One region of the Clostridium septicum genome, then DNA from elsewhere that is predicted to be linked to it. Evidence: predicted binding sites of a transcription regulator. Region 1 holds the regulator's gene; the other holds the start of a gene.
What was found. Region 1 encodes CtsR, which represses protease genes until heat stress. Its sites were predicted from a motif close to AAGGTCAANNAAGGTCAAAT; they were not measured.

Region 1 (8,397 bases):
GAGTTTATTAGTAGTTTTTACTGTAGTTATTTTATTAAAAGAGTTAAAAAGCTGTGGATTAGCATATAAGCATTCAATAATAGCAGGAAAATTGATAATAAATAAAATAAGTTTAAAAGAAGAGAAGAATTTAGAAAGCATAAAAATACAAGATATATTATATATAGGTAAAAAATGTGAAATTCCTAAGGAGTATTCTTCTATTAGAAGTTATAAGAAATATTTGTGCAACAGAATAGGAAATGATATTTATTGTTGCGTTTATAAAAGTGGAAATAAAATAAAAAAGTTTAACTTTCAACCAAGCCGTTCATTTATTGAGAGAATAATAAAACATGGTGCATTAAGTTGTAAGTTAAGATAAATATAAAAAATAGGCTTCCAGAAGGAGGCCTATTTTTTATAAAATTCATTTTTAACTTCATATAAAAGATTTTCATTTTGTATAATATCTAAACCAGTAAAAGCTAGAGCTTGAGCGGCTTTTATGCTTTGTTCTAATGCATAATCAGAAATAGTTGCATCAGCAAAATCCTTAGTCCCATATTTTATAGCATTATTTTCTATTATTGATATATATGGATGAATACAAGGAACAGTTTTACTAACAATTCCTAAGCTTAACCCAGAATAAACATCTCTAGGTTCTGATATATTTATAGTTCCACTTTCTTTAAGATTATGACTAAATAACCTATTCAATGTTCTGTTTGTAATAAGCTCTTCATTTTCAGGTTCGTATAAAGACATAGAGTATTGAACCCTAATCAATTTTGATACATAAATAATTATCTCACGTAATTTACCCTCTGCAATTTTAGCAATATCCATTTCTTTGGCTCTTATATAAAATTTAGCCTCTGATTCAAGAGGCAAAAGCAATGGTGTGAAGCCACCTTGAGATAATATAGAATTGACTTCTACATCTTCAGGGAAGCCTTTTAAAAGCGAATTTAATATATTAAATGTTAATAGTATACCATCTAATGAGGTATAGCTTCCTTTATTAAGAAAACTTAAACCGCTATTTCCTATAAATTTAACACTTAAAGGAATGATTGCAGATGAGCTTCCACTTTCTGACGTAATTATATCAGGATGAGCTAGAAGTACTACATCAATATCAGCAAATACACCTTGTTTTACCATTACAGATTTAGTTCCGCCAAGATATTCACCAGGACAGCCTATTACAATTACACTACCTCCTGCTTTATCAATAACATTACCTAGTGATATAGCAGCAGCTATAGAAGTAGCGGATAATAAATTATGTCCTGTTATATGTCCTTCTCCAGGAATAGCATCATATTCACATAAAAAGCAAACTTTAGGATGCCCACTTCCTTTAGTAGCATAAAAAGAAGTAGATAAATCTAAAAAATTGTTGTCAACATTAAATCCATACTTTGTTAATAAATTAGATAAATATTTGCAACTTTTAATTTCATTATAACTATCTTCAGGGTTATCATATAAATATTTACATAAGTCAAATATATCATTACGACATGTAGATAAATAAGAAATAATTTCTTGTTTCATATTTTATTCCTCCCAAATTATTTTCAATATTATTTTCCCTTAAAAACCGAATAATATTTATTAATTTTATGTTTCCCCAAAAGTATAAAATTCATTACATATGGTCAGAATTAAGATAAAAAAGAATAGGATGGTTTTATGAAGATTAAATTTAAAGATATTCAAAAAGGTAGAAATGAAAAAGTATGTTTTGTATGTAGAAATCAAGAGGAAAATGGTATAATTATAGCAAGAAAATTAATTTGTAAAAGTTGTCAGAGTAAGATATTAAATGCTAATATAAATAGTAAACAATACGATTTTTATAAGGACAAGATTAAAGAGGCTTTAACTAGCAAATATAATTTTCAATTTTAGATATTAAGGAGAAACAATGGAAAAAGGAAAGTTTATAGTATTCGAAGGTGGAGATGGATCTGGTAAGAGTACTATTTTAGAAATGATATACAATTATTTAAAAGAAAAAGGTATTGAATGTGTAAAAACTAGAGAACCTGGTGGTATTAAAATATCAGAGGATATAAGAACTATAATATTAGATACAAACAATACAGAAATGGATAGCAGAACAGAAGCGTTACTTTATGCCGCAGCAAGAAGACAACATTTAGTAGAAAAGGTTATAGTGGCATTAAATGAGGGGAAAATAGTTTTATGTGATAGATTTGTTTATTCCTCTTTGGCTTATCAAGGATATGCAAGAGGTTTAGGAATCGATGAAGTGTTTACGATAAATAAATTTGCAATTGAAGAATATATGCCAGATTTAACTATTTTATTTGATGTAGACCCACAAATTGGCTTAGATAGAATTGCTAAGAATTCAAGTAGAGAAGTAAATAGATTGGATTTAGAAAAATTAGATTTTCATTACAAGGTTAGGGAAGGTTATGAAATAGTATATCAAAATAATAAAGATAAAATAATAAAAATAAATGCTGAAAAGTCTCTAGAAGAAGTTTTCGAAGAAGTGAAAACATTAATTTTAGATAGCATAAAATATTAAATCATATATTATTTTTAATTTAAATATAGGAGTTTTATGATAAAATAATATTAGGTATTTAAAATTAAAGGGGAGGGATTTTTATGAAATTAGTAATAGCAATTGTGCAGGATGATGATGCTATAGATTTAGTGGATGCTATAACAGAAGCCGGATTCAGAGTTACAAAACTAGCTACTACGGGGGGATTTTTAAAATCTGGAAATACTACTTTAATGATTGGTGTGGAAAAGGAAAAAGTACAAAAAGTTATAGAGGTTGTAGAAGATATTTGTAGAACTAGAAAACAAATGATAGCTACTCCAGCGCCTATATCAGGAAATGCAGATATGTATATGTCATATCCAATAGAGGTACAAGTTGGAGGAGCGACAGTTTTTGTTGTAGATGTAGATCAATTTGTTAAGATATAGGTTAATGGAGGTGTGCAATGAGGAAATTTATAGGTCATAGTAATATTATTAGCAGTTTTGAAAAAAGAGTAAACGAAGGAAACTTATCTCATGCACATCTTATTGTAGGGGAAGACGGAATTGGAAAGAGCAACTTAGCTAGGATATTTGCTCTTAAAATCTTAGGTAAGGAAGATAATAAAGAGTATATTGACATAATAAATTATAAATCACAAAAAAGCTCATTTGGAGTGGATGAAGTAAGAGGAATAATAGATGAGGTTAATAAAAAGCCTTTTGAGGGAGATAAAAAGGTAATAATTATTTACCAAGGAAACAAATTAACTACTCAAGCTCAAAATGCTTTATTAAAGACAATAGAAGAGCCTCCTAAAGGTGTTTTTATCATACTTCTTTGTGAGAGTTTAGAACTAATACTAGATACAATTAAATCTAGATGTCAAATATATAAATTAACTCCTATATCTAAAAATGAAATAGTTAAGTATATAGGGGAAATAAGGTCCGATATTAATGAAAGTGAACTTTTAGCTAGTATTGCATATAGTGAGGGGATTCCAGGAAAAGCAGAGAGATTTTTAATGGATGTAAGATTAAAGGAGCTACGAGAACTATTATTGGACTTGCTTAAATCATTATCTATAAATGATGGTGAAGTTTTACTAAATTTTGAGGAAAAGATGTTGAATTATAAAGATAATAAGGAAGAAATACTAAACATTTTAGCCTCCTTCATAAGAGATTTAATGGTTTATAAAGAAGTTTATGATTATAGTGTAATAATAAATGGGGATAAAATAGAAGAGCTAAAACAACTTTCTATGGAAATGTCTTATAAAAAGTTGAATAGCTTATTAGATAAAATAAAAGAAGCAAGAATTAACTTAATTAGTAATTCAAATTTTGCTATAACCATAAGAGTGATGCTTATAGGTTTTATGGAGGTTTAAAAATGATAAAAGTTGTGGGTGTAAGATTTAAAAAAGCAGGAAAGATATATTACTTTGATCCAAAGGATTTAGATATAAAAAAGGAAAATTACGTTGTAGTTGAAACAGCAAGAGGAATCGAATTTGGAGAATGTGTAATTGGAGTTAAAGAAATTCCGGAAGAAGATATAGTAGCACCATTAAAAAGTGTTATAAGAGTGGCAGAACAAGATGATATTGATAAGCATAAAAATAATAAGTTAAAAGAAAAAGAAGCTTTAAATATATGCCTTAAGAAAATAGAAGAGCATGGGTTAAACATGAAGCTAATAGATGTAGAATATACTTTTGATAATAATAAAGTAATATTTTATTTTACAGCAGATGGAAGAGTTGACTTTAGAGAATTAGTAAAAGATTTAGCTACTATTTTTAAAACAAGAATAGAACTTAGACAAATTGGTGTTAGAGATGAAGCTAAAATGTTAGGTGGATTAGGACCGTGTGGAAGAACTATGTGTTGCTCTTCATTTTTAGGCGACTTTGCATCTGTATCAATAAAAATGGCAAAGGAGCAAAATTTATCATTAAATCCTACTAAAATATCAGGAATTTGTGGAAGACTTATGTGCTGTTTGAATTATGAACAAAGTACATATGAAGATATAAGAAAAAGATTACCTAAAGTTGGATCTATTGTTAAGATACCTGATGGACAAGGAGAAGTTATAAGTAACAATATAGTAAAAGAAAGTGTTAAGGTTAAATATAAGAGGGTAGATGAAGAGGTAATAGAAGAATTTAAGATTGAAAATGTAGAAATTATAGAGGGAAGCTATGAAGATTCTATAGATGAATCAGATATTAAGCTTGAAATAGAATTACCTGAAGATAAAAATTTAATTAAAAACCTTATAAAGGACAATTAGGAGGAATGGAAGTGAAGTCTTCATTAAAAGTTTATAATCTTAATACACAGAATGACATTATGGCTATAAGAGAGGCTATAAGCAGTAATGAAGGAATCATTGCTTGTGAAGTTAGTATATCTAAAAAAGAAGTTAGTATTGTATATGATAATAGAGTTATAAATATAGATAGTATAATTAATTCATTAGAGAATTCTGGATATAGTGTTGAATAGATAATATGGTAAATATTATTAGATATGTTATTTTTAACTCTTTAAAAATTGAAATCATTGTGCTAAAATAGAGAGGAAATAAATTTCATATTAATTAGGAGGTGCTAATTATGGCATTCGTAATTCAAGATTCATGTGTAAACTGTGGTGCATGCGCTGCAGAATGTCCAGTTAATGCTATAAGCCAAGGAGATACTCAATTCGTTATAGATGCAGATACTTGCATAGATTGCGGAAACTGTGCAAATGTTTGTCCAGTAGGAGCTCCAGTTCAAGAGTAATGTACATGAGAAGAACCGTCGATTAAACGTCGGTTCTTTTATTTTTTACAATTATTATTATAAAAATGAAAATTATTTTAATAATAATACAGTATTATTATTTTTAAAGTATAATGAACTAGTTTGAATAGATCTAGTATTATATTTTTTTATATTTTTCATATGCGATAAAAATTTATGTGGACCATCTAAATAAGGATATTCATCCATATTTCTATAAAACATAGGTATTATATATTTTGGAGTTATATCAAGTGTCAGTTTGGCAGCATCAATACCGTTTAATGCAAAATGCCCGCCTATTGGAATAAAAAGAAAATCTAAATTTTTAAGCTTACTAATAAGTTTATTATCTAAAATATGTCCAACAGTGCCTAAGTGACAAAGTTTAAAACCATCTATATTAAATAAATAAATATTATTTTCACCTCTTTTAAATCCATTCATATTATCTTTATAAGAAGTATATCCGTCTATAGTTAAATATTCATTGGCAAAGGAAGAAGTATCATTAATTATAGTACATTCCTTAGTTATATATTGTTTAAGGCTTTTATTATTAGGGGTATGGCTTAAAGTAATTATATCTACATCAAAATCATAATTTTTTTTATTAGAAATAGCCTCTAATGGGTCTATTAAAACTCTTTTACCAATAGAGTTTTTTAATATAAAGGTAGTACTACCAAACCATTCAATTTCCATATTAATCTCCTTTATAAAAGTTAATATAATTATTGTTTCAAAAATTATTTAAAATAATTCAAAATAATAGGATTTTATATTAGGGTTAACAAAATAAGGAGTTTTAATAGAAATGGTTGTTATATGAGTGCAATGGACATAATAAAAGTAATACTATATAATAAAAGTCAAAGAAAGTCAAAATGAAAATAAAGTTTAAAAAGGTGAAAATATGGCAAGAATTTCAGATACAATAGAAAGTTTTATAAAGGATATGATAAACGATAGAAAAGAAAATAAAATACTAATTCAGAGAAATGAGTTAGCAGATAAATTTTCTTGTGCACCGTCACAAATAAATTATGTATTAACTACTCGATTTACTTATGAAAAGGGATATTTAATTGAAAGTAAAAGAGGTGGTGGGGGATATATTATTATTACTAAGATAACTTATGATAATAAGGAAAGGCGATTAGATTTAATTAATAATTCAATAGGAGATAGTATTACATATCAAGGTGCCATTTCTATATTGGATCATCTAATTGAATCTAAAACAATTACAAGAAAAGAATACGAAATAATGAAAATATCATTAAATGATAGAACGTTAACTAGTGTAATAGATAAAAATAGAGTAAGAGCAGATATATTAAAAGGAATGATAACGATAGTTTTATCATAAATACTAGATATGAATATGTTTATTTGGTAAAGGGTTCAAAATATAATTTAGGGTATGGAGGTATATATATGATTTTTGGGAGGTTTACAGAAAGGGCACATATTGTGTTAGTAGAAGCTCAAAAAGAATCGCAATATTTTAAGCATGGTTATATAGGTACAGAGCATATTCTTATTGGATTGCTTAAAGAAGGTGGGTATGCAAGGGAAGTTTTATATGAAAATGGAATAACTATTGAAAGAGTTAGAAAAATAATAGAAGATTACTTGGGATTTGGCGATGATGATATATCAGTAGGAGAAATGCTTTTAACGCCAAGATGTAAAAGATTATTTGATGATAGTTTAATTAAAGCTAGAAATTTTAATCATAATGCAATAAGTCCTGAACACATTTTATTAGCTTTAATGGATGATGTAGAAAGTGTTGCACATACTACATTATCAAATTATAAAGTAGATTTTAAACTTCTAGAGCAAAAGCTAAATCAATATTTATTAGGAAAAGATTTTAATGAGGTAAATCTAGAAGAAAAAAGAGAAAATAAACCTAAGAAGAAAACAGTAAAAACTCCAATGTTAAATCAATACGGTGTTGATTTAACTTTAATGGCAAAAGAAGGAGCTTTAGATCCTGTTATAGGAAGAGAGAATGAGAATCAAAGGGTTCTAGAGATTCTATGTAGAAGGATAAAAAATAATCCTTGCCTAATAGGTGAACCAGGAGTTGGGAAGACAGCTGTAGTAGAAGGTTTAGCTCAAAGAATAGTAGATGGAAATATTCCTGAAATACTTAAAAATAAATCATTAATTTCTTTAGATTTAACATCTATGATAGCAGGAGCTAAATATAGAGGAGAATTTGAAGATAGATTAAAAAAAGTAATGGAAGAAATTAAAAGTAGAGAAGATATAATTATATTTATAGATGAGATTCATACCATAGTTGGTGCGGGAGGAGCAGAAGGTGCTATTGATGCAGCTAATATACTTAAGCCAGCCTTAGCTAGGGGGGAAATAAAGTGTATAGGGGCAACTACTATAGAGGAATATAGAAAGCACATAGAAAAAGATTCAGCCTTAGAACGAAGGTTCCAACCAGTAAGCATAGGAGAGCCTTCAAAAGAGGAAACTTTAGAAATATTAAAAGGGCTTAAAGATAAATATGAAGCACATCATATGGTAGAAATAACTGATACTGCATTGGAGTCAGCAGTACAGCTTTCAGATAGGTATATAACTGATAGATTTATGCCTGATAAGGCAATCGATTTAATTGATGAAGCCTCTGCAAAAGTTAGGATAGAGAATCTTATAGCTCCACCTAGTATAAAAGAAATAGAATTAAAGATAGAAGATATAGAAAGAGAAAAAGAAGAGGCAATAAGAGGGCAAGACTTTGAGAAAGCTGCTAATTTAAGAGATAGAGAAAATGAATTAAAGAAAGAATTTTTGGTATTAAAGGATGATTGGAAAAATCAAAGTTATAATAATAGATGCGTAGTAAACGAAGAAAATGTAGCTAATGTAGTATCTTTATGGACCAATATACCATTAGAGAAGTTAACACAAAAAGAGTCTCAAAGACTTTTGAATTTAGAAAAAATTCTTCAAAAAAGAGTAATTGGACAAAAAGAAGCTGTAAGAGCTGTAGCAAAAGCTGTTAAAAGGGCAAGAGTTGGATTAAAAGATCCAAATAGACCAATAG
Region 2 (8,397 bases), 590 kb from region 1:
TCAAAGGCTCTCAAATCATCTAAAGAAACTCCTTTAAATATTGTATTATGAATTATAAATGGAAGCATAAATGCTGTATCGTAAACCTTATTACGATTATTACTAAGAGAGATAAAATTGGAATTTAAAACATTTAAGTTATATTCATTTTTTAATAAAACTAGTAATTCTTCTTTTATTTCATGATTTATTTCAGATGAAAATTGAAATTTGAATTCGCATACATCAATATAATCAATTTCCGAAAAGTACTCAAAGAAACTATTAAGAACTTGTGTATATTTTTGTGTGGTAAATAGTATATTATCTAATACTATAAGAGGTTTTAAGTCTAAATAATCTAAGAACTCTATAACACTTTTAGTTTTATTCCAGTTGTAAAAATCAGAGTTTGGAAATACCCCCATATCACTATTAAATAAATTTTCTATTCTTCCATAACTAAAATGGATTTCTTCTTGGATTTCTTCTAATATATCTTTATTATCTTCAATTAGTAAATCAAAGGAATCTCCTAAATTAATAACTTCCTTAAATTCTTTATTAAACTCTTTTAATACATTGTCCATATCTATATGAACTTTCCAAAGTTTGTTTTCATAATTAAATCTATCATAATCCTCTAAATCATAGGCTAGATAATCTAAAGCCTCCTCTAAAGGAAAAACTTCTAAAATTTTCTGATTTTCAAAATCTTTTTCAGTTAACTTATTTTTCTTTCTATATTGAAGAGGTGTACAGTTATAATAATTTTTAAAGTTTTTATTTAAATATCTTACGTGAGAAAATCCAACTTCATCAGATATATCTGATATACTCATATCAGTATCTAAGAGAAGTTTAACGGATTCTTCAACTCTTGTTAAATTAACTAAGTCAGTAAAGCTATACCCCGTAGCAGATTTAATTTCATGTGATAAATAGTGTGGACTTAAGAATTCTTTTTTTGCTATATCTTGAAGAGTAATATTGCTATCATAATTATTAAAAATATACTTAGATATTCTATGATATCGTGCTAATTGATCGGCATTATCTTTTAATTCTTCTTTCTCATAAGTTAAATAGTGAAAGTTGTTTATTAAGTGATAAAGCAAATCGACTAGAGTAGATTCAATAACTTCATCATAATCTTCTGTTCTTTGAACAGTTTCACATAATATTCTAGCTAAAAAAGTTCTAAAATCATCATATTCTTCACCATCTTGAGCATCATCATCAGTTGTATTTGTGTAGAAAAATATATTATTTATATCTGTATAGTATTTTTCAAAAAAATAAGGATCTATATGAAATACAAGAACTCTATTTTCAGTATCACTATATATTCTATGAGCTTCTTCAACATTAATAACTTCTAATTCTTTTTCTAGAATTTCGAAAGAGTCAGTATCTATATTAACTTTAAGACTACCTTTAAGAACATATAATATTTCTATAGAATTATGCCAATGTATTGGATAATTCTTTATACAAGTATAAGTAACTTTTACCGGTAAATCTGAAAGATAATTTATATATTCTCTTCGCATAAAAATCATCACCTTTAAAATAAGATTAAGATTTCTATAAAGAAATCTTTATTTAATATATTAAATAATCATATAAAAATTAGTATTAATAAATTTATTATACCCTAATAATAATAAATTGAAAAATTGGAAAATAAGAAAAGTAAAAAATAATAATTTTACTTTGACTTTCTTTGACTTTTGTATTATTATAAGAATATAGTAAAAAATAATAAGGTGAAAGATAGGAGGAACTAGAGATATGAATATTGAAAAAATGACATTAAGAGTTCAACAAGCTTTAAATGATGCTAGTTTAGTAGCGGTAAAATACAATCATCAACAAGTAGAAATAATTCATCTATTTTCAGCTCTAGTAGAACAAGAGGATGGATTAATTCCTAATATTTTAACCAAGATGGGTATTCCAGTTAAGGCTTTAAAATCAGATATAAATAATAAATTAGAGATTATGCCAAAGGTTCTAGGTGAAGGTGCAGATTCTTCAGGAGTTTATGCAACTAGACAAATAGAAGAAGTTTTAGTAAGGGCTGATGAAATATCAAAGAGATTTGAAGATTCATATATTAGTGTAGAACATGTAATGCTTGCTATTATAGAAGTAGATAAAAAAGGTCCAACAAAAATTTTATTAGATAAATATAATATAAATAAAGATAATTTTATGGGAATTCTAGCAGAAGTTAGAGGAAATCAAAGAGTTGAAACCCAAGATCCAGAAGGAACTTATGATGCTTTAGGTAAATACGGTACAAATCTTACAGATTTAGCTAAAAAGCATAAGTTAGATCCTGTAATAGGTAGAGATGAAGAAATAAGAAGAGCTATTAGAATTCTTTCGAGAAGAACTAAAAATAATCCTGTTCTTATTGGAGAACCAGGAGTTGGTAAAACTGCAATTGTTGAAGGGTTAGCAGAAAGAATTGTAAGAGGAGATGTTCCAGAAGGATTAAAAAATAAAGTTATTTTCTCATTAGATATGGGAGCTTTAGTTGCGGGAGCTAAATACAGGGGTGAATTTGAGGAAAGACTAAAAGCTGTATTAAAAGAAGTACAAAGTAGTGAAGGAAGAATAATTTTATTTATAGATGAAATTCATACTATTGTAGGTGCTGGTAAAACAGAAGGGGCAATGGATGCAGGTAACTTAATTAAGCCATTACTTGCAAGAGGTGAGCTACATTGTATAGGTGCAACTACTTTTGATGAATATAGACAATATATTGAAAAAGATAAAGCTTTAGAAAGAAGATTTCAACCAGTAATAGTTGAAGAACCAACAGTACAAGATGCAATTTCCATATTAAGAGGATTAAAAGAAAGATTTGAAATTCATCATGGAATTAGAATACATGATTCTGCTATAGTAGCAGCAGCTAAGCTTTCAGATAGATATATACAAGATAGATATTTACCTGATAAAGCTATAGATTTAATAGATGAAGCTGGAGCTATGATTAGAACAGAAATAGATTCACTGCCAACGGAACTTGATAAAATTAGAAGAAGACAATTTCAATTAGAAATAGAAAAAGAAGCCTTAACAAGAGAAAATGATGAAGGTTCTAAAAAGAAGTTAAAAGCTTTGGAAAAAGATATTGCAGAGCTTAAAGCTAAAAATGATGAGATGACTGCTAAATTTGAAAAAGAAAGAGATGCTATTTTAAACATTAGAGATTTAAAATCTAAATTAGATGAAGCTAGAGGAGAGTTAGAAATAGCACAAAGAAATTATGATTACAATAGAGCAGCAGAAATTCAATATAGTGAAATTCCCAAAATAGAAGCTGAAATAGATTTAAAAGAAAAAGAAGTAAAAGAAAATTATGAAGGTGCTTTATTAAAAGAAGAGGTAACAGAAGAAGAAGTATCTCAAATTCTTTCAAGATGGACAGGAATTCCAGTAAGTAATTTACTAGAAGGTGAAAGAGAAAAACTTTTAAGATTGGAAGATGAAATGCAAAATAGAGTAATAGGTCAAGAAGAAGCTATTACGTCAGTAACAAATGCCATATTAAGAGCTAGAGCAGGATTAAAGGATATAAATAGACCTATAGGATCATTTATATTTTTAGGACCAACAGGGGTAGGTAAAACAGAGCTTGCTAAAACTTTAGCTAGAAATCTATTTGATTCAGAAGAGAACATAATAAGAATAGATATGTCTGAGTATATGGAAAAACATGCAGTATCAAGATTAGTTGGAGCGCCTCCAGGATATGTGGGATATGATGAAGGTGGTCAATTAACTGAAGCTGTTAGAAGAAATCCTTATAGTGTTATATTATTTGATGAAATAGAAAAAGCTCATGAGGATGTATTCAATTTATTTTTACAAATACTAGATGATGGTCGATTAACAGATAATAAAGGAAAAACAGTTGATTTTAAAAATACAATAATTATAATGACATCTAATATAGGTAGTAGCTATCTTTTAGAAAATACTGATGAACATTCTGTAGATTCTAAAATAAGAGAAGAAGTAATGAATGAAATGAAGCTAAGGTTTAAGCCAGAGTTCTTAAATAGAGTAGATGATATTATAATGTTTAAGCCTTTATCAGAATCAGGAATCAAGAAGATAATTGATATATTCTTAGATGAAGTAAGAAATAGGCTAAAAGATAGAAGTGTTAAATTAGAAGTAACAGAAGCTGCAAAAGATATAATGGCTAAAGAGGGATATGATATGGTATATGGTGCAAGACCTCTTAAGAGATATATACAAAACACTTTAGAGAATAATCTAGCAAGAAAAATTATTAAAGGCGAAATCGCTTATGGATCTAATGTAACTATTGATGGATTAGATGAGGAGATTATTATAAAAGTTCAATAAAATTTAAAAATATAGCTGGAAATGAAAATTTTCAGTTATATTTTTTTTTGTATAAAATATATATGTATGTAAGATGTAATATGTATGGAGGAAAAATATGTACTCAATATTTTCTTTTTTTAAGAGATTTAAAATAAAAAAGAATATACTTATACAAGATAAAAGTTTAGTGGAAATAGAGAAAGTGTTAATGGGATATTTTAGTCATTGTATAGAAAACGAAAAGAAATTAAAACAAAAAAGCAATAAATATATATACCCTAAATCTATTTTAGAAAATTATAACAAAGTGTACTATTCTTTTATAATAGAGATGTATAAAAATATCAAAGTAAAAGCTGAGTTTTATAATATTTTCTTAAACATTAATTCTATTAATATAATTGAAAAATCAATAGTGGTAGATGTAGATAAAATTATAGAAATAAAATATAAAAATTCAAAAGTAAAAACTAAATATAAAGATAATCATTTAATCTACTTAAATATTAAAAATAATAAATTATTTGTTAGTAGAGATATTATTGAAGAAGGAATTAAAGCTGATGAGCTTGTTAATACAATTAGTTCATATGAAAAATATATGGAAAATAAAATAAATATTATTAAGAAAAATAAATCTAGTTTAAAAGAATATATAAATAACTTTAATAAAAGAAGTAATCCAAAAGTACAAGAAAATAAAAAGGGGGTATATAGATATTCAGGATATGATGGGAATTTAGCAGCAAAGTGGGCAAGTGAAAATTGGGATGCAGAGGAAGAATACCAAGGCAATGACTGTACAAATTTTGTATCAAAATGTTTAAAAAACGGGGGACTTCCAATGGATAAAATTTGGAGACCTGGAAGTTATGCGTGGATAAGAGTAGTAAATTTAAGAAATTGGTTAGTTAACACAGGATATGGAGTTGAGAATAAGGACAATAGTAATTTAAGTTTAGGAGATGTAGTACAGCTACATAGCAGATCAAAGGATATGTGGTCACATTCTACAATAATTACTTATATAGATGAGCAAGGGGAAATTTATGTATCTGCACATTCATATCCCTATTATAATAGACCTTTATTTTCTTATTATCCAACATATGCATATTCAAATATTAGATATTTAAGGATAAAAAGGGGTTAATAACAATGATTTGCGACATTTAGTATATTCTGACTTTTTTTTATTTTAGAACTTTAATTTTTTTATTAAAATATGTTGACAAGACATGCGTTCAGGGGTTATGATATACAACGTAATATGCATGCGGCTTTAGCTCAGCTGGATAGAGCAACGCCCTTCTAAGGCGTGGGCCAGGAGTTCGAATCTCTTAAGCCGCACCAAATAACTTTAATAAATCTTTATTAGGTTATTTAAACATTTGCGTGTTTAGCTCAGCTGGATAGAGCAACGCCCTTCTAAGGCGTGGGCCAGGAGTTCGAATCTCTTAACACGCACCACATGCTGGGATATCGCCAAGCGGTAAGGCACCGCACTTTGACTGCGGTATTCGTAGGTTCAAATCCTGCTATCCCAGCCATTAGGTTTACTAGCTCAGTCGGTAGAGCACTTGACTTTTAATCAAGGTGTCCGGGGTTCGATTCCCCGGTAAGCCACCAATTTAATGCTAAGTTACTTAATATATAACTCAGAATACCTGAGTAATTATGCGGAAGTGGCTCAATGGTAGAGCGTCACCTTGCCAAGGTGAATGTTGCGAGTTCGAGTCTCGTCTTTCGCTCCAAAAAAAGAAGTGTAAAAAATTACACTTCTTTTTTGTTTATGTTAATCTTCTAAAGATAGATTATTTTAAGCCTGATTCGTATTGTTGAACCATTCTCTTAACCATTTCTCCACCAACACTACCGCATTGTTTTGAAGATAAATCTCCGTTATAGTCAGTAAAAGGAACGCCCATTTCACTAGCTACTTCGTTTTTAAATTTTGCTAATCCATTTTTTGCTTCCGGTACTAATGTCTTTGCCATAATTAAAACCTCCTAACATTTTAACATTAAAAATTAAAATGTTTATTATTTTAATATTTGAATTTATACTACAAATTATTTTATTCCTGATTCGTATTGTTGAACCATTCTCTTAACCATTTCTCCACCAACACTACCGCATTGCTTTGAAGATAAGTTTCCGTTGTAGTCAGTGAAAGGAACTCCCATTTCGCTTGCAACTTCATTTTTAAACTTTGCTAATCCATTTTTTGCTTCTGGTACTAATGTTTTTGCCATGATAAATTCCTCCTTAAATATTCAATATTAAAATTGAATTTGTTTTAATTTTTGATCATTTAAATTAGTATTATTTTATTCCTGATTCGTATTGTTGAACCATTCTCTTAACCATTTCTCCGCCAACGCTACCGCATTGTTTTGAAGATAGGTTTCCGTTATAGTCAGTGAAAGGAACTCCCATTTCACTAGCTACTTCGTTTTTAAATTTGGCTAGTCCGTTTTTAGCTTCTGGAACTAATGTTTTTGCCATTGTACTTACCTCCTTAAAACTTTAAAAGTTTTTTATTTGCTAAGCTTTTTTGCTTTGCATTATTATATTGTGCAAATTAGTTTTTTATAAACTATAAAAATAAAACCAAAAAAGGTAAAAGTAATTTATATATACATATATTGGACAAAAACATAAATGTATTTGGCACTAATGATTAATATTAACTTAGAGTAGGGTAAATATGTATGAAAAAGGACAATTTTTAATTAAAAATTGTCCTTTTTTATAAAAATTAATATTTTTTTATTTTCAATATTCCAATTACAACAGGAATAGTTATTAATGAAGAAACTATAGCTTCTGGAATACCGTTAGATATTCCTATAGCAAGGAGTGTACCTGAAACAGCAGAAGTAGAAATTTCTCTAGCAGCTGCATATTGTTCTAAGTATAAAATGTAAGTTAAACCTAATACACCAATAGTATTTGTAAGAGTTGCTAATACTGCAGATATACCAATTGAAATGCTCTGGTTTTTTATAATATTTTTTAAAAGTTTATAAATGTAGTAAGCTACAATACCTATTAATATTCTTGGGACAAGAGCTATTATAGGATTATAAAATACAAATGAAGTAAGTGTTGGCGCAGTAAAATTTTGATACATTGAAAATAGTCCAAACATTAAACCAACAGTTGCTCCGACTATAGGCCCCTCTAAAATAGCACCTATAATAACAGGTACATGCATAATAGTAAGTCTAAATATAGGTAATGTAATAAATCCAAGGCCAGATACACCTAAAAATATAGAAATACCTGATAACATAGCTATCATTACCATCTTTCTAACATGACTTTTTGATTTCCCCATTTCAGTTGTTTTTAACATTTAATTGACCTCCGTTCTTATTCCTTTTATGGATATAATTCGGTAAAAATGATTGTTATTTTTTTAGTTCAGTTTCATTTTAGAATACCGACGATTTTATTTTAGCATATGATTAAAAACTGTAAAGAGAATTTTGATAAAAAAATATCAAATTACACAAATTTCAAAATAATGGTATTAAATTTAATGAAATCGTATTGAATAATTATTCTATTTGTTATATTATATATATAACAAATAGAATAAAAGGAGGGTGTTTTATGCTTAAAGTTGTTAATTATTCAAAAGTATATAAAGGAAATAAAAAGGCTGTAAATAATATATCTATAGAAATTGAATCAGGAGATATATTTGGATTTATAGGTCATAATGGAGCCGGGAAAACAACTACAATTAAATCAATAGTTGGAATCTTAAATTTTGATGAGGGAGAAATAATTATAGATGGTATATCTATTAAAGAGGAACCTATAAAATGCAAAAAAAATATAGCATATATTCCTGATAATCCAGATTTATATGATTCATTAACAGGAATACAATATTTGAATTTTATAAGTGATATATATAATATTTCTAAAATTGATAGAGAGAATTTAATAAAGAAATATGGAGAAGCATTTGAGATTACTAAGTCATTAGGAGATTTAATATCTTCCTATTCACATGGTATGAAACAA

Region 2: a site for CtsR is predicted at 1,694-1,713, ahead of clpB (ATP-dependent chaperone ClpB). Genes of this name have one in related genera too.

The regions. Positions count from the first base shown of each region.
Region 1 is NZ_CP023671.1:1,964,425-1,972,821, forward strand. It holds gene CP523_RS08755 (hypothetical protein) at 1-364, shown strand, start outside; gene CP523_RS08760 (zinc-binding metallopeptidase family protein) at 394-1,545, opposite strand; gene CP523_RS08765 (sigma factor G inhibitor Gin) at 1,684-1,902, shown strand; gene tmk (dTMP kinase) at 1,919-2,551, shown strand; gene CP523_RS08775 (cyclic-di-AMP receptor) at 2,635-2,964, shown strand; gene CP523_RS08780 (DNA polymerase III subunit delta') at 2,982-3,914, shown strand; gene CP523_RS08785 (PSP1 domain-containing protein) at 3,917-4,822, shown strand; gene CP523_RS08790 (heavy-metal-associated domain-containing protein) at 4,834-5,037, shown strand; gene CP523_RS08795 (DUF362 domain-containing protein) at 5,148-5,318, shown strand; gene CP523_RS08800 (MBL fold metallo-hydrolase) at 5,391-6,023, opposite strand; gene CP523_RS08805 (CtsR family transcriptional regulator) at 6,235-6,690, shown strand; gene CP523_RS08810 (ATP-dependent Clp protease ATP-binding subunit) at 6,759-8,397, shown strand, end outside.
Region 2 is NZ_CP023671.1:2,554,660-2,563,056, forward strand. It holds gene CP523_RS11735 (helix-turn-helix domain-containing protein) at 1-1,532, opposite strand, end outside; gene clpB (ATP-dependent chaperone ClpB) at 1,774-4,374, shown strand; gene CP523_RS11745 (amidase domain-containing protein) at 4,472-5,509, shown strand; tRNA gene CP523_RS11750 (tRNA-Arg) at 5,633-5,709, shown strand; tRNA gene CP523_RS11755 (tRNA-Arg) at 5,750-5,826, shown strand; tRNA gene CP523_RS11760 (tRNA-Gln) at 5,832-5,906, shown strand; tRNA gene CP523_RS11765 (tRNA-Lys) at 5,910-5,985, shown strand; tRNA gene CP523_RS11770 (tRNA-Gly) at 6,036-6,110, shown strand; gene CP523_RS11775 (alpha/beta-type small acid-soluble spore protein) at 6,171-6,353, opposite strand; gene CP523_RS11780 (alpha/beta-type small acid-soluble spore protein) at 6,429-6,611, opposite strand; gene CP523_RS11785 (alpha/beta-type small acid-soluble spore protein) at 6,682-6,864, opposite strand; gene CP523_RS11790 (ECF transporter S component) at 7,118-7,717, opposite strand; gene CP523_RS11795 (ABC transporter ATP-binding protein) at 7,978-8,397, shown strand, end outside.